4 regions of the Rhizobium phaseoli genome follow, and region 3 is predicted to be linked to each of the others. Evidence: riboswitches for the same ligand, from Rfam matches in the RefSeq annotation. Region 3 holds a riboswitch; each other region holds the start of a gene.
What was found. A riboswitch is a leader RNA that binds a small molecule or an ion and turns the genes downstream of it on or off. The one in region 3 is predicted to bind cobalamin.

Region 1 (7,680 bases), 1.2 Mb from region 3:
TCGAGATCGCTAACGCAAGCGAGATCGCTGAAGCGATCGAGATCGTTGACGCCGTCGATGTCAGGGAGGAGAAGACATGCGCAGCTCGGTCGAGATCTATAATGTCAAGACGGGCAGGGCGCGTGAGGTCTGGCAGACTGATCGGCTGGTGGAAGCGCCGAATTTTGCTCCCGACGGCTCCTATCTCCTGTTGAATGGCGACGGGCTGCTCTTCCGGCTGCCGCTCGATGGCGGCGAGGTTATTCAGGTCGACACCGGCTTTGCCGTCAACTGCAACAATGATCACGGCATCTCGCCTGACGGCACCGAGATCGTCATTTCCGACAAGAGCGAGTTCGGCAAGTCGTCGATCTACATCCTGCCGATCGAAGGCGGCACGCCGCGGCTCGTTACGGAAAATCAGCCCTCCTATTGGCACGGCTGGTCGCCGGATGGGCGCCAGCTCGCCTATTGCGGCATCCGCGACGACCTCTTCGACATCTATACGATCTCCGTCGACGGCGGAGTCGAGACGCGGCTGACGCATGGCGAGGGCCGCAATGACGGGCCGGATTATTCCGCCGATGGGCAATGGATCTACTTCAACTCCAGCCGCACCGGGCTGATGCAGATCTGGCGCATCCATCCCGATGGCACCGGCCTCGAACAGGTGACCTCGGACAATCAGGGCAACTGGTTCGCCCATCCATCGCCCAAGAATGACAAGGTGCTGATCCTGTCCTACGACCCCAGCGTTTTTGACCACCCGCGCGATCTCGACGTGCGGCTGCGGCTGATGGATATGGATGGCGGCAACCTGAAGACGCTGTTCGAGCTATTTGGCGGGCAGGGCACAATCAATGTGCCCTGCTGGTCACCAGACGGTGACGAATTTGCCTACGTCAGGTATTTTCCGGTGAGTTCTTAAGACGGGCGCACCGCCTTTTATGATGGGTGGTGGGTATCTGATGATATCGAGAGAGCGCCTACTCGAACACTTTGCTGGGAACCGTTTCAGAAACCGGCCGTCTTTTAACGCTACCGGCGGCAACTAGCCAGAACAGTCCACCCGGGCAACACGCCGAAGCGGACGGAGTATTCTATTTCAAGATGAGCTGTGGCATTTATTCATCCTCTGAATTGTGGGAAATATTGTGACCTGAATTTCAGTGCTATTCTGGCTGGTAGCGACCGGTCGCCCACTGCTCCAACCCGCTCTTTTGGCATCCGCAAACATGAGGATGAACCTGGAGGTATAGCATTGCTGGCTGTCTTGAGATGCGCGTGGACGCTGCGTGGTTTCACGATCGCCAGCTTCATGGTGGCAATGGGTTTCACAGTCGCAGGATGTTCATATCTTTTTGTCCGTGGTGTCGAGGGAAGCTACCTCGCAACGGGTACTCCGGTGCTGGGAAAGGTGACTGCGAGCAATGAGAGTGAGGAGATGGGGGGAACGATTGAGATCGGCTCGGCCGAAAGGCAGCAATGCAAGGGTCGCTACAGGGTATGGCAGGTGAAGACAAATTTCTGGAAGCTGGAGACCGGCGAGCGAACCTATCGCGGCAAGATCTACTGTCTGGATGGTCGAGCAGGGGCGTTTGAACTCATATCGAAGGATAACGGGAAAACGGGCTCAATCACCGGTCAAATCAATGGTGAGGCATTTCAACTCGATATGTTCGAATCGAAGAGTCGTGAGTGCAAGACCGACGAATGCAGATGGGGCTTGAAGTGGACTTACGAAAACGAGCGCGACAATGTGCGTACCTATTACAGGGTCGCGACTGAACACGAGCCCGATTCAGTGGATCCACGGATGCTCTATTGAATCTGCTCCTATACCGCGTGGCGATGATCCGGCCTCGGCTCCACCCATGATGGCGGGCGGTTGGTTAGTAACCCCACGTTGCTCGTACCAGTTTTCAAATCGGAACTTGGATCGATCATCCGGGCGTGAGTTATGAAGCCGTATCCGGTAGACCTACCCGTGAGATACGGGGTTGGCCCCCACCGCCCCGTTGGGCGGCGGGTGTCTGCCCGCCGCGCTTGATGCTGTTTATCAGGCAGCGAGAGCTGCCTTGCGCCGCTCGCGGGCAGCTTTCGCCAGGTCTTCCAGCACCGCGAGCGACATGTCCCAGTCGATGCAGCCGTCGGTGATGGATTGGCCGTAGACTAGCGGCTTGCCGGGGACGAGATCCTGGCGGCCGGCGACGAGGTTGCTCTCGATCATCATGCCCTTGATGTGGCGGTTGCCGGCGGCGATCTGTCCGGCGACGTTCTTGACCACATGCGGCTGGTTCATCGGGTCCTTGTTGCTGTTTGCATGACTGGCGTCGATGAGGATGCGCGGATCCACGCCCAGCTTGACGGCTTCGCTGACCACCGCCTGGACATCGGCAGCGTCATAATTCGGGCGCTTGCCGCCGCGCAGGATGATGTGGCAGTCCTCGTTGCCCTTCGTTGAGGCAATAGCAGCCTGGCCGTCCTTGGTGACGGCGGGGAAGTGATGCGGCTGCGAGGCGGCGAGGATGGCATCGAGCGCCACGCGTGCGCCGCCATCCGTGCCGTTCTTGAATCCGATCGGGCAGGAAAGGCCGGAGGCGAGTTGGCGATGGATCTGGCTTTCGGTCGTGCGTGCGCCGATCGCGCCCCAGCTCACGAGGTCGGCAATGTATTGCGGCGTGATCGTCTCGAGGAATTCGACGCCAGCGGGCAGGCCCATAGCATTGACGTCGAGCAGCAGGCGCCTGGCAATCCGAAGCCCTTCCTCGATGCAGTAGCTGCCATCGAGATGCGGATCGTTCATCAAGCCTTTCCAGCCGACCGTGGTGCGGGGCTTTTCGAAATAGACGCGCATGACGATCTCGAGGTCGCTGGAAAAGCGCTGCCGCTGTTCCGCCAGCCGCTCGGCATATTCGCGCGCCGCAGCAGGATCGTGGATGGAGCAAGGGCCGATGACGACGATCAGGCGGTCGTCTTCTCCCTCGAGAATCTTATGGATCGCACGACGGTTGCTGGTCACCGTCTCGCTGACGGCAGCGGTTCGGGGGATTTCCGCGATGATATCGGCGGGTTTGGTCAGCGGGGTGATCTCGAGGATACGCAGATCATCGATGGTATCGGACACGGTATGGCTCCTGTTTGGTCATACCGAGCGGAACAAAAAAGCCGCCAGGTAGACTAGCGGCTGTTCGGGTTGTCGTCGCGTCGACTTCAGTTACGCATAGACCCGCATCCGCTGTGAGCAGCGGTACCGATAAAATCGCGAGGCGTAGACAGAAGTGATCGACATGCGGCGTATTTAGCGTGGCGGCCTTCCGTTGTCACGCAGAATCTGCAGCCTGAAAGAAGGGTCGGCCAAAGGCTTGTCCAATGCATTTGCAAGCGTTGTGATGACCAGCCGCTGCCTGTCCACTGGCGGGGCCAGGAAGCCGACCGCTATTTCGTCATGGCCTCTCCAGGCTCTGCTGCCGGCGCTTGCCCGGGAAGCGCTTTCCTGAAATAGATGCTCCGTCAGGTGCCCGCTCTTCAGGCGGGAGAATCGGGAATCCGGTGCAAGACCGGAACGTGCCCAACGCTGTAAGGCCGACGCCCGCCGCTTTACTATGCCACTGGCTTTTGCCGGGAAGGCTGCGGCAGACGGATGACGCCAAGTCAGAAGACCGGCCTGGCAAGATAGACCCAACCCGCGCGGACGGCGGGCGGTTGCGTTGTTGGGGATTTGACGATGCGACCCTTTGATGAGGATGCCATGTCGGCGGCATCCGGTTTTTCTCTGGCCGAACGCGAGGTTGTATATCACGCGATCATGACGCGGCGCGATGTTCGCAGCCAATTCCTGCCCGATCCGTTGCCGGATGACGTCGTGGCGCGGCTCTTGACGGCCGCCCATCACGCGCCCTCCGTCGGCTTCATGCAGCCGTGGAATTTTATCCTGGTGAAAAACCCAGAGGTGCGCGCGCGGGTCCGGGATGCCTTCGCCAAAGCGAATGAGGAAGCGGCACTGATGTTTGACGGCGAGCGGCGGCAGGCGTACCGCTCGCTGAAGCTTGAGGGCATCGCCGAGGCGCCGCTTGGCATATGCGTGACCTGCGATCCCACGCGTAGCGGCAGCGTCGTGCTGGGGCGCACGCACAATCCCAGGATGGATTCCTATTCAACGGTCTGCGCCATCCAGAACCTCTGGCTTGCGGCGCGCGCCGAAGGGATCGGCATCGGCTGGGTCAGCATCTTTCGCGAAGGCGAACTGAAAACCATTCTCGGCATCCCCGATCATATCGAGGTGGTCGCATGGCTCTGTGCCGGCTTCGTCGACCGGCTGTATGACGAGCCGGAGCTTTCCGTCAAAGGCTGGCGGCAGCGGCTGCCGCTCGATGAACTCGTCTTCCACGATGGCTGGGGACGGAGCGAGCCGTAGCGGTCACTGCTGTTGCGGCTGCGGGCCTGGCTTTGCCGGATTGGCAAGATCGATCGAGCCCTGGTCGCCGGCCAGGAATTGTGGACCGACCTGGCGGACCTTGTTCTGCGTGGGATCGTAGGGACGATCTGGAACGGATGGTTGCGGGGAGGGTGTTGTCGCTGCACCTTTTGTCGGCGGATTGGTGCGGATCGTGGTGATCGAGCCCTGCGGCGGCGGCTCGCCCACCGCCTGCTTGCTGCGCATCTCTTCGTAATAGGCGGTGAGATTGCAGGCGCAGGTATTTTTTTCACCAGGCGCGCGGTTCTTGTAGGCGAAGGCGTTCTGCATGGCGCTGTAAGGTGAGCCGGTTGCCACCGAAATCATGTTCGAGGCTTCCGTGCTCCTGACGTCGCGATAGAAGAGCTCGGTCTCGATGCCGGGGCACATCTTGGCACAGGTCTCAGCATCGCGGCCGAAATCGACCGAGGTGGCGTTCGAACTGATCGGGAAGAAGCCGCCATCGCAGCTGCGCACGCAGATGGTGCTGACCGGCGAAAGCATCTCGGTGCGCGGCAGGCCATAACGCGGATCGATCTCTTCACCGCCTCCGAGCGGAATGAAGGTATCGCCGCGCATCGCCTGCTCGTCGATGCTCGGGGCAGGGTCGTCGGCGCTGCTCTCGGACGGGTCGTAGAAATTCTCGCTGTTGCAGCCGTTCTGCTCGAGCGCGGCCATCAATTCGCGGCGCCCGCCGTCATCACCGCCGCCCTGACGCAGTTCGGCGCGGCGATCCTGGAGATAGCGGATATTGTCGATCATCCGGGCTTCGGCCTGCGAGAGCTCGGCGCAATAATCACCATTCTCGCCGCCAATCACCACCATGCTGCCCGAGGTGCAACCGTAGCTGCGCAGGTCGTTGCGGACCTTGCGCAGCTCAAGATTCTGCTCGGCAATTGCGCCGGCAAAGTGGCGTGCTTCCGGCCCATTGCCGGTGCCGATGGATCGCGGCAAGTCGGCCAGACGACCGCGCAAGTCGTCGCAGATGGCGCTCGTCTCGGCAGCGACGGGCGTCGCGACGGCAAGGAGAAGCACAAAAGACAGGTTTCGGCGTTTCACGGCGTCGTCCCGGAATGAGCAAACGGTCGGTGGGTCGAATGCGACTTCAACCGGCCGCGCGTTTTCCTTAACGCATTTCTCTTAATAAGCTCAGTGAAATTTCTAGCGTATTTTCGTCATCTTTTCCAGCAAAGGCCATTCAGGGATTGCTGGCAACGAACGGGCCGATGCGCTCGCCGACAGAGGGCGTCTGTCGCTAGAGCATGATGGCGAACAGTGTGAGCGGTAAGATTCAGATTTCAGGCCGACCGGGGCCTAAAATCATCCTGTTCTAGCGGGCGGTTGATATGGCTTCGCCGGGGCCGGCGCTCTCGTTTGGCGGCAGCCGGCTTAAGCCGGCTGCGATGCCTCGACGACGGCCAATGCCGCCATGTTGACGACGCCGCGGGAGGTGACGGAGGGAGCGAGGATATGGGCTGGCATGGCGGCGCCGAGGAGGATCGGGCCGACATGCAGGCCATCCGTCATCGACTTGACCACGCCGAGCGTGATGTTGGCGGCATCGAGGTTCGGGAAAACCAGCAGGTTTGCCTCGTCATGCAGCGTCGTGTGCGGCATGACGCGTTTGCGCAGGGCTTCGGTGATGGCGCTTTCGCCGTGCATTTCGCCATCGACTTCGAGATCGGGGGCGGCGTCGCGCACGAGCTGCAGGGCGTTGCGCATCTTGGTGGCGCTTTCGGATTCGCGCGAGCCGAAATTGGAATGCGAGACGAGAGCGGCGCGCGGGGTGATGCCGAAACGGCGGATTTCCTCGGCGGCCATCACCGTTGCCTCGGCGATCTCCTCGGCGCTTGGATTGAAGGTGACGTAGGTGTCCGTGAAGAAGGTGGCGCCGCGCTGTGAGATCATCAGGCTGAGCGCAGAGAAATCACGCACGTTCGGACGCTTGCCGATGATCTGGCGCACGTCGCGCAGATGCTTTTCATAGCGGCCTTCGAGGCCGCAGATCAGCGCATCGGCTTCGCCGCGCCTCAGCGCCAGCGCCCCGATGACTGTCGTGTTGGTGCGCACGATGGTGCGGGCGGCTTCCGGAATGACGCCGCGGCGGCCGACGAGCGAGAAATAGAGATCGACATATTCGCGGAAGCGCGGATCGTCTTCCGGATTGATGACTTCGAAATCCTGCAGCGGGCGAATGCGCAGGCCGTAGCGCTTGAGCCGGGTTTCGATGACCTGCGGACGGCCGATGAGGATCGGCTTGGCCAGGCCTTCTTCAAGCAGCACCTGGGCGGCGCGCAGCACGCGCTCGTCTTCACCTTCCGAGAAGATGACGCGCTTGCGCTCGGCAGCCTTGGCGGCGGTGAAAATCGGCTTCATGACGAAGCCGGAGCGGAAGACGAAACGGTTCAGCTGATCGAAATAGGCGTCGAAATCCTGGATCGGGCGGCGGGCGACGCCGCTCTGTTCGGCGGCTTTGGCGACGGCCGGCGCAATGCGCAGGATGAGGCGCGGATCGAAGGGCGAGGGGATGAGATAGTCCGGACCGAAGACCGGGGTCTCGCCGGAATAGGCGCGGGCGGCGACATCGGATGGTTCTTCGCGGGCAAGCGCGGCAATGGCGCGCACCGCCGCCATCTTCATTTCCTCGTTGATCGTCTCGGCGCCGCAATCGAGCGCGCCGCGGAAGATATAGGGGAAGCAGAGGACGTTGTTGACCTGATTGGCGAAATCCGAGCGACCCGTGCAGATCATCGCATCCGGACGGGCGGCGCGGGCCAGATCCGGCATGATCTCCGGCGTCGGATTGGCGAGCGCCATGATCAGCGGCTTGTCGGCCATCTGCGCCAGCAGCTCCGGCTTCAGCACGCCGGCGGCAGACAGGCCGAGGAAGACATCGGCGCCGCCGATGTTTTCAGCCAGCGTGCGTGTATCGCTCTTCTGGGCATAGACGGCCTTCCACTCATCCATCAGCTCGGTGCGGCCCTCATAGACGAGGCCTTCGAGGTCATGGACCCAGATGTTTTCGCGCTTTGCGCCGAGGGTTACCAGCAGGTTGAGGCAGGCAAGGGCGGCGGCACCCGCGCCCGAGGCGACGATCTTGACGTTCTCGATCGACTTGCCGGCGAGCTCCAGGCCGTTCAGGATCGCCGCGGCGACGATGATTGCCGTACCGTGCTGGTCGTCGTGGAAGACCGGGATCTTCATCTTCTCGCGCAGGCGCCGCTCGACCTCGAAACATTCCGGCG
Region 2 (7,680 bases), 330 kb from region 3:
GGCCTCGTTGTCGTAAAGCTCGAGCAGCAGGTCGAAGGCGAAATCCTTGATCTGCTGCCGTCTCTCCTCGGAAAGCCGCTCGAGCCCGCGCTGGAATTTGTAGCCGATATAATAGCCATGCACCGCCTCGTCGCGGATGATCAGCCGGATCATGTCGGCCGTGTTGGTCAGCTTGGCGCGGCTTGACCAGTACATCGGCAGATAGAAGCCGGAATAGAACAGGAAGCTTTCGAGGAAGACGCTGGCAACCTTCTTCTTCAAGGCATCGCCGGAGCCATACTGCTCCATGATCAGCGCCGATTTCCGCTGCAGGAACTCGTTCTCCTCCGACCAGCGATAGGCATCGTCGACGTCGGGCGTCGAGCACAGCGTCGAGAAGATCGAGGAATAGGAGCGCGCATGCACGGCCTCCATGAAGGAGACGTTGGAAAGCACCGCCTCCTCATGCGGCGTCATCGCATCTTCCATCAATCTGATCGCGCCGACGCCGTTCTGGATCGTGTCGAGCAGCGTCAGCCCGGTGAAGACACGGATGGTCAGCTGCTGCTCGGCCGCCGTCAGCGTCGCCCAGGAGGGAATGTCATTGGACAGCGGCACCTTCTCCGGCAGCCAGAAATTGCCGGTCAACCGGTTCCAGACTTCGAGATCCTTATCGTCCTCAATGCGGTTCCAATTGATGGCGCGCACGCGGCTGATTGGCTTTATGGATATGTTCATTGGGTGGTCTTTCTTCCACAAATTCTAACGGGGTGCGGGGCCCCCTCACCCTGCCCTCTCCCCGCTGGGGAGAGGGGAACGCCATGCAATCGGCTTGTCTCTTCTCCCCATCGGGGAGAAGGTGCCGGCAGGCGGATGAGGGGGCTACAAGCTCGAAACTCTCGGCCAGCAGCGCAAACTCACAGCGTACAAGACACGCAGCCCTGCACCTCGGTGCCGGACAGCGCCATCTGGCGAAGGCGGATGTAGTAGATCGTCTTGATGCCCTTCTTCCAGGCGTAAATCTGCGCCTTGTTGATATCGCGCGTCGTCGCCGTGTCGCGGAAGAACAGGGTCAGCGACAGGCCCTGGTCGACATGCTGGGTCGCCGCCGCATAGGTATCGATGATCTTCTCCGCCCCGATCTCGTAGGCGTCCTGATAATAATCGAGATTGTCGTTGGTCATGAACGGGGCCGGATAATAGACCCGGCCGATCTTGCCTTCCTTGCGGATCTCGATTTTCGAGACGATCGGATGGATGGAGGAGGTCGAGTGGTTGATATAGGAGATCGATCCCGTCGGCGGCACCGCCTGCAGGTTCTGATTATAGAGGCCGGACGCCATGACAGCCGTCTTCAACTCCGCCCAATCGTCCTGTGTCGGAATATGGATTCCTGATTTGTCGAACAGCGCCTGCACCTTCTCGGTCGCCGGCTTCCATTCCTGCTCGGTGTATTTGTCGAAATAGTCGCCGCAGGCATATTTCGAATTTTCGAAGCCCTTGAAGCTTGTGCCGCGTTCGACCGCCAGCAGGTTCGAGGCGCGGATCGCGTGATAGGTCACCGTATAGAAATAGATGTTGGTGAAATCGACGCCTTCCTCCGAACCGTAGAAGATGCGCTCGCGGGCGAGATAGCCGTGCAGGTTCATCTGGCCGAGCCCGATCGCATGGCTCTCGTCATTGCCCTTCTCGATCGACGGCACCGAGGCAATATGGCTCATGTCGGAAACGGCCGTCAGCGCCCGGATCGAGGTCTCGATCGTCTTGCCGAAATCGGCGGAATCCATGGCTGCGGCAATGTTCAGCGAGCCAAGATTGCAGGAAATATCCTTGCCGAGATGCTTGTAGGAGAGGTCGTCATTGTATTCGCTTGCCTCGCTGACCTGCAGGATCTCGGAGCAGAGATTGCTCATCGAAATGCGCCCGTCAATCGGGTTCGCCCGGTTCACCGTGTCCTCGAACATGATGTAGGGATAACCACTCTCGAACTGGATCTCGGCGAGCACCTGGAAAAATTCGCGCGCCTTGATCTTCTTCTTCGAGATGCGCGCATCCCCCACCATCTCGCGATACTTTTCCGTCACCGAAATTTCGGTGAAGGGCACGCCGTAGACGCGCTCCACGTCATAGGGCGAGAACAGGTACATGTCCTCGTTGTTTTTCGCGAGTTCGAAGGTGATGTCGGGCACGACGACGCCGAGCGACAGCGTCTTGATGCGGATCTTCTCGTCGACATTTTCGCGCTTGGTATCGAGAAACCGCATGATATCAGGATGATGGGCGTTGAGGTAGACGGCGCCCGCCCCCTGGCGAGCACCGAGCTGGTTGGCATAGGAAAAACTGTCTTCGAGCAGCTTCATGACGGGAATGATGCCCGACGACTGATTCTCGATCTGCTTGATCGGGGCGCCGGCCTCACGGATGTTCGTCAGTGACAGCGCCACGCCGCCACCGCGCTTCGACAATTGCAGCGCCGAATTGATCGACCGACCGATCGATTCCATATTGTCCTCGACCCGCAGCAGGAAGCAGGAGACGAGTTCGCCGCGCTGCTTCTTGCCGGCATTGAGGAAGGTCGGCGTTGCCGGCTGGAAACGGCCGGAAATGATTTCGTCGACCATGTCGCGGGCAAGCGCCTCGTCGCCGCGCGCCAGCGTCAGCGCCACCATGCAGATGCGATCCTCGTAGCGCTCGAGATAGCGCTTTCCGTCGAAGGTCTTCAGCGTATAGCTGGTGTAATATTTGAAGGCGCCGAGGAAGGTCGGGAAACGGAACTTCCTGGCATAGGCCTGGTCGAACAGGTCGCGCACGAAATTGAAGGAATACTGGTCGAGCACCTCCTGCTCGTAATAGCCCTCGGTCACGAGGTAATCGAGCTTTTCCCTGAGATTGTGAAAGAACACGGTGTTCTGGTTCACATGCTGCAGAAAATACTGCTTGGCCGCCATGCGGTCCTTGTCGAGCTGGATCCGTCCCTCATCGTCATAGAGGTTCAGCATCGCGTTCAGCGCGTGATAGTCGAGCGCTTCCGCCGCTTTCAAAGAGCGTTCGCCGGTGGGATGAGCAAAAGTGTTATGCGGTTTTGCGCCGGCATCCCGCGTCAGAGTTGTTCCCGTGTCCAAAATCGTTCCATTCCGTGTTTGACGTTGGCGACATCCTCCTCCGTGCCCATGAGCTCGAACCTGTAGAGGTAAGGCACCTGGCATTTGCGCGAGATCACGTCGCCGGCGAGCCCGTATGTCTCACCGAAATTGCTGTTGCCCGCGGCAATCACGCCCCGGATGTGTTTTCGGTTCTCCGCATCGTTCAGGCAACGGATCACCTGCTTGGGAACGGCGCCCTTGCCGTCACCGCTGCTATAGGTCGGCACAACAAGCACGAAGGGTTCGCGGATATGAAACGCGTCCGCACCGCTCGCCGGAATGCGGGCCGCGCGCAATCCGAGCCTGGCGACGAAGCGATGGGTATTTTCGGATCGGCTGGAATAATAAACGATCAGCCCCATCGCCTTTCTCCTCGGGTCAGGAGAGCGCGCTGATCATATCGGGACGGAAACCCGCCCAATGCCGCTCGCCGGCGATGACGACGGGCGCCTGCATGTAGCCGAGGCTGCGGACGCGATCGAGCGCTTCTGCATCCTGGGAGATATCGACGATATCGTAGTCGACACCCAGGCGATCGAGGGCGCGATAGGTGGCGGTGCATTGGACGCAGGCGGGTTTGCTATAGACGGTAACGCTCATCATGTTCCTCGTGATGTCAAATTCAGGACGCAATACTGGGATCGGGCGCCTTGCGACGTCCGGGGCAACGCTTGATGGTGATCTGGCAAAGTCGGCGGTTTAAACGCCCGATACGATCCCCTTCGGGATTTGCGCGGGCGGCGGCCTTGATATTCTGGACATGACTTCAACCCCGAAGTGCTCATGCGGGCGTTCAGGGCAGCGCAACAGGCGCGGATCGTTCCGCTTTCATGCACGCGACCTTCCGGACACCCCGCCCGTGGACATCTCGTTCAAGGCAGGTCTCCTGGCTCGCGGGTCGAAGCACGCTGCCCCAGCCTTCCCGAGGCATCATGCCTCAGTGACCTGAAATCGGACAGTTGCTCGCCGCTTACAGTTGCGGGGGCAGCTCCGGCCTTGTTGCGCCGTCATGGCGAAACGCACCGTATTCCCATCTTCGCCCGCGATCCTGACGAATCGAAGGAACCTTGAACACTAGATATAGTACGCGAATCCAGAATTACGTCAACGGATGGTTTGTGCATCGCGTTACGACAGGTTTGAAATCGCTGCGTTCCTGTGAAAAATATGGATAAGGAAGGCTTAACGACACGAGGCTGTGGAGAAGGTTCGGATGGCCTGTAGCCGGGCCTCAGATTTTTGTTTCCCGGTCCGGCACGAGTCGTCCCCGAATAGTCATTGTCCCTTTAGTCGAAGCAGCCTGAGCGCGTTGATCGTCACCAGCACGGTGGCGCCGGTATCGGCAAGAATCGCCGGCCAGAGCCCGGTGATGCCGGCAATGGTCGTCACCAGAAACACCCCCTTCAGACCGAGCGCGATGGTGATATTCTGCAGGATGTTGCGCATCGTCCGTTTCGACAGTTCGATCATCCGTGCCACGTCGCCGACGCGCCCGTGCAGCACGGCGGCATCCGCCGTCTCCAGCGCCACATCGGTGCCGCCGCCCATGGCGATGCCGATATGGGCAGCCGCCAGCGCCGGCGCGTCGTTGATGCCGTCGCCGACCTTGGCGACGACGAAACCCTGGCGTTTCAATTCGACGACGACCCGCTGTTTGTCCTCGGGCATCATCTCGCCGCGCCAGTCGATGCCGAGCATGCCGGCAACGGCGGCCGCCGTCCGCTTGTTGTCGCCCGTCAGCATCATTGCTTTGACACCGGCCGACCTGAGCGTGGAAAGCCCCACCTTGGCATCCTCGCGCGGCTCGTCGCGCATGGCGACCAGGCCGGCCGCAACATTGTTGACGAGCAGCACCGACACGCTCTTGCCCTCGTCGTTCAGCGCCATAATGCCTGCATCCCTTTCGCCGTCGAGGGCGCCGCGCTCGCGGGCCGCGGACGGCGACAGCAGATCGAGCGTCTCGCCGCCGACTTTGCCGCGGACACCTTTGCCCGGCAGCGCTTCCAGTTCGAAAGCCGGCGGCACGGGAACGCCGTCTGCCCTAGCGCGGTTGAGGATCGCCAGCGCCAAGGGATGGCTGGAGCCCTGCTCCAGCACTGCCGCGCGCGACAAGACCTGCGCCTCGCTCATTCCGAAGGCGACGATATCGGTCACCTTAGGCTTGCCTTCCGTCAGCGTGCCCGTCTTGTCGAAAGCGACCATCGTGACCTTGCCGAGCGCTTCCAAGACCGCGCCGCCCTTCATCAGCAGACCCCGCCGCGCGCCTGATGAAAGCGAGGCGGCGATCGCCGCCGGCGTCGAAATGACGAGCGCACAGGGACAGCCGATCAGCAGGATGGCAAGGCCCTTATAGATCCATTCGCCCCAGGCGCCGGAGAGGAACATCGGCGGAACCACCGCGACAAGTGCTGCGACCATCACCACGCCGGGCGTGTAATAGCGCGAGAACCGATCGATGAAGCGTTCGGTCGGCGCCTTCAATTCCTGTGCCTCCTCGACCAGCTTGACAATACGGGCAATCGTGTTGTCGGCGGCCGCCGCCGTGACACGAACCCTGAGCACTGCGTCGCCGTTCACCGTTCCGGCAAAGACGGCGGCATCCACACCCTTGCGCACTGGTGTGCTCTCGCCCGTCACCGGCGCCTCGTCGATCGCGCTCTCGCCTGACACGATGATGCCATCAGCCGAGATGCGGTCGCCCGGACGCACCATGATGATGGCGCCGACGGCAAGGCTTTCCGCCGGCACCTCACGCGTCTGACCATTGTCTTCCAGCAGCGCGTTCTTCGGCACCAGGGCCGTCAGCGACTGGATGCTTTCGCGCGCCTTGCCGGCCGCCACACCCTCCAGCAGCTCGCCGACGAGAAACAGGAACACGACGGTGGCTGCCTCCTCGCCGGCATTGATGATGACGGCGCCGACGGCGGCAATCGTCATCAGCATCTCGATCGAGAATGGCGTGCCCGATCGAGCCGCCATGACCGCGCGCCGCGCGATCGGTACCAGCCCGACCAGCATAGCGACGATAAAGGTATAAGGTGCAATCGTCGGCACGAGATGGCCGACGGCATAAGCAGCGATCAGCGCCGCACCCGAGAGGATGGTGAACCGGCCCTTCCGGCTTTGCCACCAGGGACCGGTCATCGGTCCATGGTCATGCCCATGCAGACCTTCGATTTCGGCCTTGCCATGCGCATGGTCATGATCATGACCCTCATGATCGTGATCATGACCCGCGTGATCGTGATCATGGTCGTGATGATCATGCGAGCCATGCTCATGCGTCGGCACCATGCTTCCGGCAAAAGGCGAGACCGAATAACCGAGCCCCGTCACCTTCTTCTCGATCGCCTTGAGGTCGCTGCTGCCGTCATGCCGGACGATCATCGTGCCCGCCATCACCGAGACGGAAACATCGGCCACCCCTGCGACGCGCCTGACCGCCGTATCGATCTTGCTCGCACAGGCGGCGCAATCCATGCCGCCGACCCGGTATCGTGCCTCGTTCGTCTCAGCCATGATCCGCTTCCTTGTCAAACAGAAGCATCCCTCCTACATCCTCTAGCGACTAGAGGTGCAAGAGGAAAATCATGAAAAAGATCACGATCGGCGAAGCCGCTCGCCGGAGCGGGGTCAAAGTGCCGACGGTGCGTTATTACGAGAGCATCGGTCTGCTCGCGGTCCCGAGCCGCAGCGAAGGCAACCAGCGCTCCTTCGAACCTGCCGATATCAACCGCCTCACCTTCATCCGCCATGCCCGCGAACTCGGCTTCGAAATCGAGGCGATCCGCACGCTGCTCACCCTGCAGGATGATCCTCACCAATCCTGCGCCTCGGCCGATGCCATCGCCAAGGCTCGTCTCGTCGAGGTCGAGCAGCGCATCCGCAGCTTGATGGCGCTGAAGGCCGAACTCGAAACCATGGTGGAAGGTTGCGGCCATGGCCGCGTCGACCAATGCCGTGTCATCGAGGTCCTCGCCGACCACGGCCAGTGCACGCATTCGCATCACTGATCCCGCCCTTGCAGGCAAGGCGCAGCCGCGCCAAAACTGCACCGGAAGAATCGGGCGAAGACATTCATGAACCAGAAGCGAATTGCGATCATCGGCGGTGGCCCGGCGGGCCTGGCGGCGGCCGAACTGCTTTCGCTCTCCGGCCATACGGTGACGGTGTACGACGCCATGCCGACCTTCGCTCGCAAGTTTCTGCTGGCCGGCAAATCGGGACTGAACATCACCCATTCCGAGGATTATGCCCGTTTCGCAACGCGCTTCGGTGCGGCCTCCGCCCGCCTGCGCCCGGCGCTCGATGCCTTTACCCCTGGCGACATAAGAGATTGGGCAGCAGGGCTCGGAACCGAGACTTTCGTCGGCTCGTCCGGCAGGGTTTTCCCGGATGTGATGAAAGCCTCGCCCTTGCTGCGCGCCTGGCTCAAACGGCTGGAGGCGCAGGGCGCCACGCTTCGCACCCGCCATCGCTGGATCGGTTTTGCCGATGGGGGCTATGTTTTCGAAACGCCGGAAGGGCGCAGCATCGTCCATTGTGACGCAGCCCTGCT
Region 3 (7,680 bases):
CAGCTCAGGCTTCAACCGGCCTCCCGTATCGAACAGGTCTTCCGGATCATAACCGCGCATCCAGTCCTCGAGGATCTTGCGGTGGCCGTCGTCCTCCCGGCAGTTGGAAACCGGCACCTGATGGGCGCGCCAGAAGCCTTCCACCTTCTTGCCGTCGACCTCCTTCGGGCCCGTCCAGCCCTTGGGGCTGCGCAGCACGATCATCGGCCAGCGCGGGCAGCCGTCTGCAGCCTTGCCGTTGCGGGCCTGGTGCTGAATGTCGCGGATGCGGTCGAAGATCCGGTCCATCGTCGCGGCCATCTGCTGATGCATATCGCGTGGCTCATGGCCGTCGACGAAGAACGGTTCATAGCCGTACCCTTCGAAAAGACGGCGGAGATCATCGTCAGCGGCACGGCCGAGAATGGTCGGGTTGGCGATCTTGTAGCCGTTCAGATGCAGGATCGGCAGCACGGCGCCGTCGCGGGCGGGATTGAGGAACTTGTTGGAGTGCCAGCTCGCCGCCAACGGCCCGGTTTCGGCCTCGCCGTCGCCGATGACGCAGGCGACGATCAGGTCGGGATTGTCGAAGGCGGCGCCATAGGCGTGGACGAGGGCGTAGCCGAGTTCGCCGCCCTCATGGATCGATCCTGGCGTTTCCGGTGCCGCGTGGCTCGGGATGCCGCCAGGGAAGGAGAATTGCCGGAAGAGCTTGCGCATGCCTTCGGCGTCCTCGGAAATATCAGGATAGATCTCACTATAGCTGCCTTCGAGATAGGTGTTGGCAACCATGCCCGGCCCACCATGACCGGGGCCGCATATATAGATGACGTCGAGATCGCGGCCGCGGATCAGGCGGTTGAGATGCGCATAGATGAAGTTGAGGCCGGGCGTCGTGCCCCAGTGGCCGAGCAGGCGCGGCTTGATGTGCTCCGGTTTCAGCGGCTCGCGCAGCAGCGGATTGGCAAGCAGGTAGATCTGGCCGACCGAGAGATAGTTGGCGGCCCGCCAGTAGCGGTCGATCAGGCCGAGTTCGGCCTCGGTCAGGGCGGCGGCGGTCGAGATATGCTTTTCCATGGGCTTCTCCCGTTCGAAAACGCGTTCAACGTCATTTCTAGCCGCCGGCGCCGGCGCGCCATTGATCTGGATCAGCGTTCGCCAAGAAGCGACAGCGCCTCGTCGGCGATGACCTGTTCCTCGTCCGTGGCAATGACATGGGCGGCGATGCGGCTTTCCCCCGAGCTGATCGTAAAACCATTGGCGGCATTGGCCTTTGCGTCGATCGAAAGGCCGAGCCAGGTGAGGTGTTTCGCCACGCCGGCGCGAATCTCCGGCTGGTGCTCGCCGATGCCGGCGGTGAAGACGACGGCATCGAGGCCGCCGAGGGTTACCGCCATGCGGCCGATCTCCCCGGCAATGCGCAGCGTGAAGAGGTCGATTGCCTGGCGTGCCTCCAGCCGTCCGTCCGTCAACAGGTCGCGCGTGTCGGCGCTGATGCCGGAAACGCCGAGCAGGCCCGAGCGGTGATAGAGCAGATCCTCGATTTCGCCCAGGGAGCGTTTTCTCTCTCCTGCCAGATGCAGGATGACGCCAGGATCGAGCCAGCCCGGGCGCGTCGCCATGGGGATGCCGTCGAGTGTCGAAAAGCCCATGCTGCAATCGCGGCTGATGCCCCCGTCCAGCGCACAGAGGCTGGCGCCGCTGCCGAGATGTGCGACCACCGCCTTGGCGGCCTGCGGCGCCTGGCGGGCAAGTTCGCCGGCAATGAACTTATAGGAAAGCCCATGGAAGCCGTAACGTTTGATGCCCTCGTCGTGCAGGGAGCGGGGTATGGCGAGGCGGCGTACGAGGTCGTCCTGGGTGGCGTGGAAGGCGGTGTCGAAGGAAGCCGTCTGGGCAAGATGCGGCTTCAGATGCCTGAGCGCGCGGATGAAACGCAGCGCCTGCGGCTGGTGCAAGGGGGCGAGAGGGATCAGCGATTCGACGGCATCGATAGCGGCGGTGTCGAGGGCGATCGCACCCGTGAAGCGGTCGCCGCCATGGACGACGCGGTGACCGGCGGCGCGGCTGGCGGCTATGTCGAAATGATCGGCGAGACGCGCGAAAGTCTCGTCGATGACATCGTGCAGGTCTTCCGTCACCTCCGCCTTCAACGGCACGTCGAATGTCTGCGGCCCCCGCCTCAGTCCGAGTGAAAGCGGTTCGGCGCGGAGATCGATCACGCCCTTGCCAATGGGCCGCGCCTTGGCGCCTTCCATGGCAAAGATGCCGATCTTGACCGTCGAGGAGCCGGCATTGAAGGTCAGAAGCAAGTCGTTCGAGGGCATGTCTTGGCAGACTCCATGCGGCGTGATGATGGGGCGAACTTAGCGCCGGGGCAGCCGGCGGAAAGGCATGCATTGGTCCATCGGTTATTTTGCCGCGGTGCAGCCCATCATCTGAAGCTCCGTCAGGCCGTCGACGCCAGATTGGCGTTGCGGTCGCGGATAAAGATGCCCGCCTCGGCGGCGGGCATCGCCTTGCCGAAGAGATAGCCCTGGCCGATGTCGCAGCCGAGTTGCAGCAGGAAGGCGAGCTGGCCATGCTCCTCGATACCTTCCGCAGTCGTCTTGATATTGAGGCTTCTGCCGAGGCCAAGCATGGCGCGGACGATCTTTTCCTGGCGTTCGTCGTCGCGATAGGTGGCGATGAAGCTCTTGTCGATCTTGATCTTGTCGAAGCGGTAGCGGGCGAGCTGGGCGAGGCTCGAATAGCCGGTGCCGAAATCGTCGAGGGCGATCTGGATGCCGGCCGCGTGCAACTCATCGAGGATGACGGCGGCGATGGCGGGATCCTGAATCAGCGCGTTTTCCGTGATTTCCACTTCCAGGCGCTGCGGCGGCAGGCGGCTTGCGGAAAGGACTTTAAGGATGCGGGAGGTCAGCAGCTTGTCTTCCATCTGCACCGGCGAGACGTTGAAGGACAACATGACATGCGCCGGCCAGGTGAGCGCGTCGCTACAGGCCTGGGTGAGCAGATCCTCGAACAGGGCGGTGATCATGCCGGTTTCCTCGGCAATGTCGATAAAAACCGGAGGTGGAATGTGGATGCCATCCTCGCCCGTCCAGCGCGCCAGCGCTTCGAAACCGCAGAGCTGACCAGTCTTCAGGTCGATCAGCGGCTGATAGAAGGGCTTGATGTCCTTATTGGCGATTGCGGCACGCAGCCTGGTTTCCAGGGAGGCGCGCTCCGCTACCTTGTCCTGCATCGAGGTTTCAAAGACGAGATAATGATTGGGACCGCGTGATTTGGCCTCATACATAGCGAGATCGGCGCGGTGGGCGGCATTCTCCAGCGGTTCGGTCCCCTCAGCCCAGCGATCGTAGCCGACGCTGGCACCGACTTCGACGGCAAAGCCGTCGATATGGATCGGCCGAGTCACGGCCTGGATCAGCAGCTTGGCGAAACGCTCCTCCCGCTGCGCCGTCAGGGCGAAGGCGACAATGATGAATTCGTCGCCGCCGAAGCGATAGACGCAATCGGCATTGCCGAGCGCGCAGATGCGCCTGGCGACTTCGATCAACAGCACGTCGCCGCCCTTGTGGCCGACGAGATCGTTGACCTTCTTGAAGCCGTCGAGATCGACCGAGAAGATGGTGACGTTGTGGTCCCATTCCTCGATTTCGGCCTCGTCGCTTTTGACCGGCCGTGCGAGGATCTTGCGCTCGAAGGCGTAACGGTTCGGCAGCTTGGTCAGATGATCGTGGGTTGCTGTCCAATCGGCCTTCGCCTGGGCGGCGACGCCCAGTTCCATTTCCTTGCGCAGGTCGGCAATCCGCAGCACCGAATAAATGAAGCTCATGGCGCCGGAGATGCCGAGCCCAAGAACGAGCTTGTCGGCGCCGTAGTCGCCGAAACCGGTCATGAAGGAAGCCAGGCTGTCGTCGAAGTGCAGCAGTGTACCGAGGAGCCAGAGGGTTATTCCAAACCCGACAACCGACATGCATTGCCTTCCGGCCCTGCTTTGGAAAAACACCGGCATTATGCCTTCTCCATCTCCACCCGCGTCGAGATATCACGAAAATCTGAAATGTTCGTTGAAACCAGAAGGCGAATTATCAGAGGGGGCGGTTTGCCGCTGTGCCGTCAGGAGACTGGATAACGTTGCGATGCAACCAGGATTAGCATTGCAGCTATTGCACCGATTTCGACCATAAGGAGAATAATTGCCGCAGCCAGTTGGCACTGCAAAGATCAGAAAGAAGAACAACGAAGGCGAGCGTGCTGTCGCATGCTCGCCCTTTTTCGTGCTTCAGGCGGTGACAATCAACAGCGGAACGCTGACGATGAGACCGGCCAGTACCGTGTACGTGGCGAAGCGCATCAAACGCAGGCGCCGCGTACGTTCTCCACTCCAATCATATGTCATTCTTCCATCTCCTTGGGACAAGGAAGTAGTCCCGGCAAACCGGGTTCAACAGCAATGATGCGATTTGCTTGTGTAAGGCTGGATAAGATGAGGAATTTCTAATGCTGGAAGCGCAGAGACCAGCGGCTGCCGTTGCTGGTCATACGAAGGATGGCAAGTGGCTCGACGTCGCTCAGCCAGAAGGAAGAGGGCGGCGCTTGAAGCACATGCGCGACCGCCGCCCGGATGACGGCCGCGTGGCTGACGGCGATGACGTGACCGCCGAGGCCCGATTGGCTGTCCATCCAGCCGGCGACGCGCTTTCGCAACTCAGCAAGACTCTCGCCGCCGTGCGCTGTTGCTTCCGGCTCGGTCATCCAGACAATGAGGTTTTCCGGCTCTTCCGCCTCGATCGCCGCGATCGACTTGCCAGCCCAGCGGCCATGGTCGCAGTCGCGAAGCGACGGCTCTATCGCGGCCCGAAGCCGCAACGCCTCGGCTGTCTGGCGGGCGCGCAAGGCGGGGCTCGTGACAATACGGTCGGCGCGGGGCAGGGCGGCCATCCTGCCCGCTTCTTCTGCGGCCTTGCCTTCCAGCGGTTCGTCGAGCGGGAACAGGGCCTTGCGGCTCGCAGCCGTCGCGCCGTGGCAGATCCAGGTGAGGCGCGTGTTCACGGTCGTGCTGATCTCCGGATAGCGGTGGGGATGGCCCTTAGGCGCTCGTGAAGTTTCGTTGACAGTGTCTTCGGCGTGCAGATATAACCGTGCTGTTGCGGGTTTGGAAGCCGGTGGAAATCCGGCGCGGTCGCGCCACTGTGACCAGCGTGTCGAAAACTCTTCGCGCTGGAAGTCAGACCCTGCCGCACAAGCACTCTTTCGACTGAACGCGTCATTCCGGAGGAATACATGTCTGACACCACTTTCACGCCCGTCGCGGTACCGGCGCCGATCCCCGTCGGCGAAATCCTCCCCTGGGCGATCTTCGGCGGCCTGCTGATGCTCATCGCCATCTATTTCGTCGGCACCGAGGAAGGCGCAATGGCGCTGTTCAATGGCATGTATGTGCATGAGTTCGTGCATGACGGCCGTCATCTCCTCGGCTTTCCCTGCCACTAAGGGAATACTGACATGGTTGGAAACCTTTTGCTTCGCGGCATGTTCGCGGGCCTGATTGCTGGCATCCTCGTTTTCGCCTTCGCCCACACCTTCGGCGAGCCGCTGGTCGATGCGGCGATCGCCTTCGAGGAGGCGAGCGCGCAGGCGGCTGGGCAAGCGGCCGAACCTGAAATCGTCAGCCGCGCCACGCAGGCCGGCCTTGGCCTCTTCACCGGCGTCATGGCCTACAGCGTTGCCGTCGGTGGGCTTTTTGCCCTCGCCTTTGCTTTCGTGCACGGCCGCTTCAGCGCTCTTTCGGCGCGTGGCACCTCTGCCGCCATCGCCATCGCCGCCTTCGTGGCGATCGTGCTCGTTCCCGGTATCAAATATCCGGCCAATCCGCCGGCGGTCGGCAGCCCCGACACGATCAACGTCAGGACGGAGCTGTTCTTCCTGATGATCGTCGTTTCGGTCGCGGCGCTGATTGCCGCCGTGGCGCTGGCGCGCCGCCTTTGCGAGCGCTTCGGTCTCTGGAACGGCGCGATCATCGCCGGTCTCGCCTATCTCGTCTTCATCGGCGTCGTACTTTATCTGCTGCCGCCGATCAACGAGGTGCCGGAGAATTTTTCGGCAATGGTGCTCTGGCGATTCCGCACGACCTCGCTCGGCATGCACGCGATTCTATGGGCAACGCTCGGCCTTGCCTTCGGAGTGCTGGCGGAAAGACGGCTTGCCCTCAAGGGCGGGCTGCGGCCCGCTTTCCGGTGAGCCGGCGCATCGGCAGGCTTGCGGCTCTCGTGCTGACCGCAAGTCTGTTCCCATTGCTTGCGAGTAACACGTCTGCCCATGAGCGCGGTACCGGCGGCACCCATGCCGGTCTCGATGTCCCCGCTGTTTCCCACGGCGAGATGGCGGTGCTTTCCGATTACCGCAGCGGGATTATCGAGCTCGCGTCGCGGGCGGTCGACACGAACGAACCGTTCCGCCGCGTCCTGAACTATGCCGAGATCCAGTATTCCTATTGTGTGTGGGGCCGGATGCCGGGCAGCGTGAAGGATGAGGAAAGCCCTTTCAACGAATGCGCCCATGCCTATCTTGCGGCGACGAAAGCCGTGCTGCTGTCGATGCGGGAGATGCCGCGGGAGGCGACTGCGGCGGGTGAAATCATCTCGGCTATCGACGCAGATATGGTGCGTCGCGGGCTCGCGCTCATCACCTGCCAGTTCAGCGGCGAGGCCTTCAACACCGCCGACATCGTCAAGCCGAATTGGAGCAAAGTGCCGCTTCATCCTGCCAGCATGGCATCGTTGACAGGAGTTGCTGCCCTGTTCGGTCTTGCCGTCCTTGCGCTTGGACGCGTCTTGCGGCCGACGGCTCAGTCGTCGGAATAGCGCTGTTCGCGCCACGGATCGCCATACATGTGGTAGCCGTTCTTTTCCCAGAACCCGGCCGTGTCGGCGGGCATCAGCTCGATCTGGCGCAGCCATTTGGCGCTTTTCCAGAAATAGAGATGCGGAACGACGAGGCGCATGGGGCCGCCATGATCCGGCGTCAGCGGCCGGCCTTCCCATGAGGTCGCCAGAATCGCGTCCTCGGCGGCGAAATCGACAAGCGGCAGGTTGGTGGTGTAGCCGTCATAACTCGTCAGCATGACGTAGGCCGCCTCCCTCTTCGGAATGGCGAGATCGAGCAGGTCCCGCGTCGAAACGCCTTTCCAGTTGTTGTCGTAGCGCGACCAGGTTGTGACGCAGTGGATATCGCTGACGTTGGTGCTCTGCTCGATCGCCTGGAAGGCGGCCCAGTTGAGGGTGAGCGGTGTTTCGACCAGGCCGCGGACAGCGAGCCGCCAACTGTCGGTGGAAATGACCGGCTGCTGGCCGAGGTCGAGCACCGGCCAGTTCTTGACGAGGTGCTGACCGGGCGGCAGACGCTCGGCTTGAGGACGGCTGACGCGGCCGGTCAGGAATTTGCCCTCCGCCGCCCAGCGGCGCTTGGAATTGGTCAGCTTGCTGTCGGCGGGCGTCTGGTCGTCGCTCATGAGCGGGTCTCCTTGCGTTGCCGCAATAGGACATTCGGCCCCGCCTGGTGTCAAGTTTCGGCAGACCCTTGGAAATCCCCGTCCGTATCATTAGACTTGGAGCCCGTCGGGCGTGCCTTGCTGGGGAGTGGAGGCAGAAAGGGAGGAGCCGGACCTGTCTTCGAGATATCGTGCGATAGCGG
Region 4 (7,680 bases), 1.1 Mb from region 3:
CGCCGCCACTCCTCGACCCCGATCAGCCCCTGCCCCGGCCACCAGATGCCGGCCTTCATCAGCGGCACCGCCGGCGCCGGCTTTTCCGCGCCCGACAATATTGCCCCGGCATAATCGAGAAAGGAGCGCGTATTGGCATCGCCCCCCTCGATCAGATAGGCCCAGAGTGCATCGAGATCGTCGGCCGCGATGTTCGAAAAAGGCGCCAGCCCCACATCCGGCCTGGCGTCACCCGGCAACACGGCAACCAGCGCGCCGTTACGGGCCGCACAGGCATGCAGCGCCTCCAGCGCATAGCGGAAATAGCTGGCGCCGCCCAGCGCCCGCACGATGATGAGTTTGGCCTGCCGCGCCGTGCGCTCGACATAGGTATCGACCGACATCGGGTGCTTGAGGCTCATCAGGCTGGCAAGCCGCAGCGAATACGGCCCACCGCAGGCGCGATGGGCGGTCGCGATCGCCGCAAGCTCGCTGTCGGCCGCCGACAGGAACAGGATATCGCCCGGCGTCTGCCCGAGGTCGATCGCATCCTCGCCGTCGCTGATCGTTCCCTGCTGGGCCAGAAGCAGATGCATGGGTTTACACCAACGCCTCGATCGCCGCCCTCACCGCGCCTTGATCCATCTCATGCAGGCCGATGACGACGAGACGGGTGGTGCGCGCTTCGCCTGAGCCCCAGGGGCGATCGAAATAATGATCGATGCGGCTGCCGACGGCCTGCAACTGCAGGCGCATCGGCTTGCCGGCTACATCGACGAAGCCCTTCAGGCGCAGCACATCATGGGCTGATATGATGCTCTTCAGCGCCCCGACGAAGCCGGCGGGGTCGGCGACCGGGCCGAGTTCGACGACAAAGCTGTCGAATTCGTCGTGGTCGTGCGGTGTACCGTCCTCATGCTCCAGCTCATGGTGCGACTTGCGGTTGGCGAGGTCGCCCTCCGTGCCGATGCCGAGGCCGAGCAGAATGCCGGCCGGCACTTCGCCGTTTTTCGCCTCGATCATCACCGGCTTGCGCTGGGTGCGGGAAGCGACCTCGTCGCGCACCCGTCCGAGACCGGCCACGTCGATCAGATCGGTTTTGTTGAGCACGATCAGATCGGCGCAGGTGAGCTGGTCCTCGAACAGCTCCTCGATCGGGCTCTCGTGATCGAGCGATTCATCCTCGCTGCGCGCCGCCTCGACCGCATCGTGGTCGTCGGCGAAACGGCCGGCGGCGACAGCCGCGCTGTCGACCACTGTAACGACGCCGTCGACGGTCACCTGTGTGCGAATGTCAGGCCAGTTGAAGGCCGCGACCAGCGGCTGCGGCAAGGCGAGGCCTGAAGTTTCAATGACGATGTGGTCGGGCCGCTGTTCACGCTCAAGCAGCTTGGTCATCGTCGGGATGAAATCGTCGGCGACGGTGCAGCAGATGCAACCGTTGGTAAGTTCGATAATGTCGTCCTCGCTGCAGTTTTCGGCGCCGCAGCCCTTCAGAACATCGCCGTCGACGCCGAGATCGCCGAACTCGTTGATGATAAGCGCGATCTTCCTGCCGCCGGCATTGGTAAGCAGGTTGCGGATCATCGTCGTCTTGCCGGCGCCGAGAAAGCCGGTGATGACGGTTGCGGGAATCTTCTGGTTCATAAATCTAACCCTTCATTTTCAGCGGCAGGCCTGCCGCGACGAAATAGACTTCGGCGGCTTTCGCCGCGATCATCTGGTGGAGCCGGCCGGCATGATCGCGAAAATCCCGCGCCATGCGGTTCTCGGGCACGATGCCGAGACCGACCTCGTTGGAGACGAAAACGAGCCGCGCCTTTGCCCGCGCGACGAAATCCGCAAGTGCGGCAAACTCCGCCGCCATATCCCGCTCTTCCATCATCAGATTGGTGACCCAGAGCGTCAGGCAGTCGATCAGGACGATGCGCCTCTCGCCATCGATGGCGGCAAGCGCGCCGACGAGATCGAGGGGCTCTTCGTGCGTGGTCCATGACGGCCCGCGATCGACCTTGTGCTGGGCAATCCGCGCCTGCATCTCCTCGTCCCAGGCTCGGCCGGTCGCGATGTAATGGCGATCGAGGCCGGTCGCGATGACGAGGTTTTCGGCGAAGCGGGATTTGCCGGAGCGTGCGCCGCCGAGGATGAAGGTGGAATTGGAGGGAGCCGTCATGTGCAAGCGCTCCCGCTGGGAAGGGCGAGGTGGCGCCGAATCCCCCTTCTCCCCAGCGGGGAGAAGGTGCCGGCAGGCGGTTGAGGGGGTGAGCGGCTAAGCCGCGAATGCGCCGAGCGCACGCGAAGGGCAAAAGGATGGAACTGCCGCGCGGCCCCCTCATCCGACCCTTCGGGCCACCTTCTCCCCGCTGGGGAGAAGGGGAAACCCCACCGTCGCACCGCACAAGGCAGCGCCGAATTCATTCGTTCAGCCAAAACAACCTCCGTGCTGGCAGCGGGTCTCTTGCCCAAGGGTGGGCTTCTCGCCCGGCACGGAAGGCAGGTCTCCTGGCTCGCGGTTATCGGCCGCGATCGGGGCGGACCGGAATCCGGTCGCCCCTGATCGTGCCAGCGGATCCGCCTCGCCTTCCCGGCTGCATTTGTGAAAAGGCGGACGATTCGTAGAGAAAGAGGCGTCCCACCCCGGTTGATCACCATGCATTTCCAGTGGCTTTTCCGGCACGTCGCCCCTTCGCCCGCCTGCACCATTGCAAGCTGTCAGCCAAAGAACTCGATGCCGGATGGAAGACCCTGACCGCTCTACAGTCGCGGGGTCGGCTGTGATGAAGGCGCCCGGCTTGGGTCCACCCCGTCACATTCCCTTTTCATCCGGAAAGGCAACTGCCGATCCGAAACCATCCGTTATATCCGAGGATGGTTAGGCAAGCCGGGGGATGGAGTCAACGGCCTTGGTATGACTGCGAAGACGGCCGGCCGGAAGAGGATCTCGCATAAAAGCGACTTATCCCAGCTAAAAAGTCGTCTTATATCAGTTGCTTACGTCATAAAAATTTAGCCCGCGCGCCGGGTTTTTGCCGCAATTGCGTCGCAAGCGGACAGCACCCCTGCCCTTGACCGGGCCTCTCTCCGCCTAATTGTCTAGCCATGCTTATGAAATTGGATCGGCGCCGTTTCCGTGCGCTGCGTGTGTTCTTCGACCCGGGGCGGCTGCGCGCCCTGACGCGCCGCAGCGAGGTCGGCCTGTCGCTGGCGGGCGCCGTCGTCGGCATCGCCTCCGGGCTGGCGGTCACCGGCATGAGCTACATTTCGAATGAGCTGCACCAGCTGGTCTTCGGCATAGCCGACAACGAAAGGCTCAGCGCGTCGATCATCGAGGACAAGATGCTGCTGCTCACCGCCCCCGTCATCGGCGGCGTCCTGCTCGGCTTGCTTTTTTTTGTGCTGGCGAAACGGCGCAAGAAACCGATGGTCGATCCGATCGAGGCCAATGCGCTGCATGGCGGCCGTCTCTCCCTCACTGACAGCATTATCGTCGCCGTCCAGAACCTGATCTCAAACGGTTTCGGCGCTTCCGTCGGCCTGGAGGCCGGTTATACCCAGCTTGCCGCCGGAATTGCCTCCAAGTTCGGCCTGAAGCTGCAGCTGCGCCGCTCGGACCTGCGCGTTCTCGTCGGCTGCGGCGCGGCCGGCGCCATCGCCGCCGCCTTCAACGCGCCGCTGACCGGCGCCTTCTACGCCTTCGAACTGATCATCGGCACCTACACGATCGTCTCGCTGACCCCGGTCGTGGTCTCCGCCCTCGTTTCCACCCTCACCGCAAGGCTGCTTGCCGAGGGCGATTTCACCATTGATATCGGCACCTTCGGCTCCGTCGTTCCGGCCGATTATATCCCGGCCTTGCTGCTTGGCTGCTTTTGCGCCGGTGTTGGCATTCTCCTCATGCAGGGCGTCGCCTTCATCGAGGAGCTGGCGCGCAAGAGTTCGATCGCCCCACCCTTCCGGCCCGCACTCGGCGGTATCATCGTCGGGCTCCTGGCGATGATCTCGCCGCAGGTCCTTTCGGCCGGCCACGGCGCACTGCATCTCAACCTTTCACGCGACGTGACGATCCCGGCGCTGGTAAGCCTGTTTCTGCTGAAATCACTGGCCTCGGCGATTTCGATCGGTTCCGGCTTCAGGGGTGGCCTGTTTTTCGCCTCGCTGTTTATGGGCGCCCTGCTCGGCAAGCTCTTTGCCTATTGCGGTCCCTATTTCGCCGATGCGACGCTGACGCCGGTCATCTATGCCGTGGTCGGAATGAGTTCGCTTGCCGTCGCCGTCATCGGCGGGCCGCTGACGATGACCTTCCTGGCGCTCGAGATCACCGGCGATTTTCCGATCACGGCGCTGGTGCTTGCCGCCGTCATCACCTCCTCGCTCGTCGTGCGCTCGACCTTCGGCTACTCCTTCGCTACATGGCGCTTCCATCTGCGCGGCGAAAGCATCCGCAGCGCCCATGACGTCGGCTGGATCCGCAACCTGACGGTCGACAAGCTGATGCGCGCCGACGTCAAGACCGCAAAAGCGGGCATCTCCTTGGAGGAGTTCAAGAAGGCCTTCCCGATCGGCTCGACGCAGCGTGTCATTCTCGTCGAGGAGAACGACAAATACGCCGGGCTCGTACTGGTGCCCGAGATCTACGCCAACCCGACCGATGTTCAGGACGAGAGCCAGATGCTTGCCGATTTCGTCCGCTACCGCAATGACTTCCTGCAGCCGCAGATGAACGCCAGGCAGGCCGCGGCAATCTTTGACAAGAGCGAAAGCGAAGCGCTCGCCGTCGTCAACAATCTGATCGAGCGCAAGGTGGTCGGCCAGCTTAGCGAAAGCCACACGCTGCGCCGCTACAGCGAAGAACTCGATCGCCGCCGCCGCGAAGTGTCGGGCGAGATCTGAGCCGCTACGAGGCGGTGTCGGCGAGCCGGAAAACGTCGGCTCTCTTCGAGACGCCGCGCAAGTCGAAAGAGCCCAGATATTCGCTGGCGGCCGCGCAGGTCTTCGCGAAGCTCTCCGACATCAGCAGGTTCTCTCCAAGCGTGCCGCAAAGCTTTTCGAGCCGTGAAGCCTCGTTGACGGCCCTGCCGATCACCGTGAAGTCGAGCCTGCCCCGAGCGCCGACATTACCATAGAATACCTCGCCGACATGAAGCACGACATCGACGCCGATATCCGGGCCGCCATTCAGCGTCCGCTCGCGGTTGAGCACTTCGTTTGCCTTCAGCAGGTTCTTGGCGGAAGCCAACGCGGCCAGACAGGCCTTTTTCGAATCCACGGCGTCCGTTGGGAAGATCGCAAGCACGCTGTCGCCCATGAACTTGAGAATCTCGCCGGAATTTTCCTCGACATGCCGGTCGATCAGATCGAAATGCTCGTTGAGAAAGCCGACGATCTCACCGGGATCATAGACATCGGTCAAGGCCGTGAAATCGCGAAGATCGGCAAGCAGGATCGCGGCATTGATAGAACCGCCCATCCCCCTCTGAGTCTCTCCGGCCAAGATGCGCGCGCTCGTCTTGGCGCCGGTATAGACCGCAAGAATCTCAGTGGCGGTCTTCGACACAGCCACCCGGTAAGCGGCGAGCCCCAGCGCCGGCAAAAGCTGTTCGATGACCTCCAGTTGCCCGTCGGAAAATCCGCACGGCGCGTCGCTGGTAAGGGAAAAACCGAGCCCGCGCAGCGCCACCTCTTTCGGGAATTCGAAAATGCTGATCACGTGGTCGGTGCCGCCGCCACGCGCGAACTCGTTGAGCTCGCTGTAGTGGAGGCCCTCGCCTTTGGCCAGGTTCCATCGCCCCCGGCTTTCGTCGCGGCTCAAAAGGTAGAAGATCGGCGTCTTCTCGAAGCTGCGCTCGGTCTCGCTGCCGTGCTCCGCATTTTCGAGAATGGTCGCGCCGCCGCGCACGAAACTGGCGGAAACGCCGCGATACATCGGATGCAGGGACGGCATCCTGATGCTCGCCCGCCAGATCGGAAATCCATCCTGGATCAACCGCTCGCACAGACCGGAAACGAGATCACCGATATGCTCGCAGGTGATTCCCTGATCGATAAGCCACTGAATATGATCTTTAATTTCCTAAACCTCCGCATGAGCCGGCGCGATCTTATGACCGCAATTCGGGCAAATGGGCGGCAATGCCGAACCCGCTGGCTTCATATCAATTGATAGTCGCGCCAAGCCGATATTTCCAGCCGCGATCAACGGGAAGTTTTGATCCCGCGGCGCTACGACGCGGGCGGGTATGCCCTCACATCCTGACCGTCATGCCGCCGTCGACGGTCAATACATGGCCGTTGACGAAGGAGGCAGCACGGCTTGCCAGAAACAGCGCCGCGCCGGCGATCTCATCAGGGCGTCCCCAGCGTTGGACCGGGATGCGCTGGCGCACGAAGGGCATCAACTCCTCGTTCGCGGCCATTGCCGCATTCGGGGGGGGCGGGCTAACCTACCAGCCCGGCCAACCAGCGCGGGTCGAGGTAACGTTCCAGTTCTCCGGCGATCTCGTCGAGTGCCTTATCGACGCTCTCGCGGTAATTCCTTCGCTCGCCGGACAGTCCGAAGCTTTGAAGCAGCCGAGTGCGGTAGGCGTCGCTGGCAAACAGCCCGTGGAGATAGGTACCCATGATCAGGCCATTGGCCGAGAGCGCCCCGTCGGGCACGCCGTCGACGATTGCCGAAGGCCGGCCGCAATCCGGGCCGCGCGTCATGCCGAGGTGGATCTGGTAGCCGGCAAGCGGTGCATCATATTCGGTCGAACGCGCATGGCTGTTGCGCACCGTCTTCTCCGGCGCCATCTCGGTCTCGACGTCGAGCAGCGCCAGCCCCGGCGTCTCAAGCGTCCCGCCCTCGAGCCCGAGCGGATCATGCACGGTGCGGCCGAGCATCTGGTAGCCGCCGCAGATACCGATTACTCGGCCGCCGCGCCTGACATGCGCGAAGAGATCGCGATCCCAACCCGCAGCCCTGAGGTCGGCAAGATCCGATATCGTCGATTTCGAGCCGGGAAGGACGACCAGGCTCGCATCGGCGGGCAACCGCTCGCCTGATCGTATGAAGACCAGCTCGACATCCGGCTCCGCCCTCAACGGGTCGAGATCGTCAAAATTGGCGATGCGCGGTAATACCGGCACGGCGATCTTCAGCGCGCCCCCGCCACCCTTTGCCAGACGTTCGAGCACGACGGAATCCTCGGCCGGCAGACGTGCGGCGCCTGAAAGCCAGGGCACGACGCCGAAGCACGGCCAGCCGGTGAAGCCTTCGATGGCGCGGATGCCGTTATCGAACAGCGAAACGTCGCCGCGAAACTTGTTAATGATATAGCCCGAGATCATCGCCCGATCGGCGTCTGCCAGAATTGCATGCGTGCCGACCAGGGAGGCGATGACACCGCCGCGATCGATATCGCCGACGAGCACGACCGGCACGCCTGCCTGCGTCGCAAAGCCCATATTGGCGATATCGCCAGCTCTCAGATTGATCTCGGCCGGCGATCCCGCGCCCTCGACGATGACGAGATCGGCGCCGTCGGCCACTTTCTCGAAGCTTGCGAGCACTGCGCCGAGCAACTGCGGCTTCAGCCGCTGGTAATCCCGGCCTTTGGCCTGCCCGAACACCCTGCCCTGCACTATGATCTGGCTGCCGTTTTCCGATTGCGGCTTCAGAAGCACCGGGTTCATGTGCACCGAGGACGGCGTGCGGGCGGCAAG

Region 1: it holds a riboswitch for cobalamin, as region 3 does, so the genes downstream of both, bluB (5,6-dimethylbenzimidazole synthase) here and AMC88_RS17715 (CbtB domain-containing protein) in region 3, are expected to answer to the same signal.
Region 2: it holds a riboswitch for cobalamin, as region 3 does, so the genes downstream of both, nrdH (glutaredoxin-like protein NrdH) here and AMC88_RS17715 (CbtB domain-containing protein) in region 3, are expected to answer to the same signal.
Region 4: it holds a riboswitch for cobalamin, as region 3 does, so the genes downstream of both, cobU (bifunctional adenosylcobinamide kinase/adenosylcobinamide-phosphate guanylyltransferase) here and AMC88_RS17715 (CbtB domain-containing protein) in region 3, are expected to answer to the same signal.

The regions. Positions count from the first base shown of each region.
Region 1 covers NZ_CP013532.1:2,479,508-2,487,187, reverse strand. The annotation lists gene AMC88_RS12055 (TolB family protein) at 77-907, shown strand; gene AMC88_RS12050 (hypothetical protein) at 1,241-1,807, shown strand; gene AMC88_RS12045 (3-deoxy-7-phosphoheptulonate synthase) at 2,039-3,106, opposite strand; cobalamin riboswitch at 3,478-3,664, shown strand; gene bluB (5,6-dimethylbenzimidazole synthase) at 3,707-4,396, shown strand; gene AMC88_RS12035 (DUF2865 domain-containing protein) at 4,400-5,494, opposite strand; partial or broken gene AMC88_RS34050 (RNase H family protein) at 5,625-5,723, shown strand; gene AMC88_RS12030 (NADP-dependent malic enzyme) at 5,825-7,680, opposite strand, start outside.
Region 2 covers NZ_CP013532.1:4,002,340-4,010,019, forward strand. The annotation lists gene nrdF (class 1b ribonucleoside-diphosphate reductase subunit beta) at 1-717, opposite strand, end outside; gene nrdE (class 1b ribonucleoside-diphosphate reductase subunit alpha) at 897-3,101, opposite strand; gene nrdI (class Ib ribonucleoside-diphosphate reductase assembly flavoprotein NrdI) at 3,080-3,484, opposite strand; gene nrdH (glutaredoxin-like protein NrdH) at 3,501-3,722, opposite strand; cobalamin riboswitch at 3,982-4,207, opposite strand; gene AMC88_RS19210 (heavy metal translocating P-type ATPase) at 4,398-6,641, opposite strand; gene AMC88_RS19215 (MerR family transcriptional regulator) at 6,713-7,135, shown strand; gene AMC88_RS19220 (TIGR03862 family flavoprotein) at 7,202-7,680, shown strand, end outside.
Region 3 covers NZ_CP013532.1:3,672,824-3,680,503, reverse strand. The annotation lists gene AMC88_RS17735 (phosphoketolase family protein) at 1-1,056, opposite strand, end outside; gene AMC88_RS17730 (acetate/propionate family kinase) at 1,128-2,306, opposite strand; gene AMC88_RS17725 (putative bifunctional diguanylate cyclase/phosphodiesterase) at 2,429-4,000, opposite strand; gene AMC88_RS17720 (histidine phosphatase family protein) at 4,486-5,040, opposite strand; adenosylcobalamin (AdoCbl) riboswitch at 5,117-5,259, shown strand; gene AMC88_RS17715 (CbtB domain-containing protein) at 5,272-5,481, shown strand; gene AMC88_RS17710 (CbtA family protein) at 5,494-6,228, shown strand; gene AMC88_RS17705 (hypothetical protein) at 6,225-6,851, shown strand; gene AMC88_RS17700 (sulfite oxidase-like oxidoreductase) at 6,836-7,498, opposite strand; gene AMC88_RS17695 (sensor histidine kinase) at 7,611-7,680, shown strand, end outside.
Region 4 covers NZ_CP013532.1:2,618,149-2,625,828, forward strand. The annotation lists gene cobN (cobaltochelatase subunit CobN) at 1-575, opposite strand, end outside; gene cobW (cobalamin biosynthesis protein CobW) at 580-1,626, opposite strand; gene cobU (bifunctional adenosylcobinamide kinase/adenosylcobinamide-phosphate guanylyltransferase) at 1,631-2,152, opposite strand; cobalamin riboswitch at 2,455-2,848, opposite strand; gene AMC88_RS12715 (chloride channel protein) at 3,079-4,869, shown strand; gene AMC88_RS12720 (adenylate/guanylate cyclase domain-containing protein) at 4,874-5,962, opposite strand; partial or broken gene AMC88_RS32000 (SDR family oxidoreductase) at 6,222-6,401, opposite strand; gene AMC88_RS12725 (cobyric acid synthase) at 6,415-7,680, opposite strand, start outside.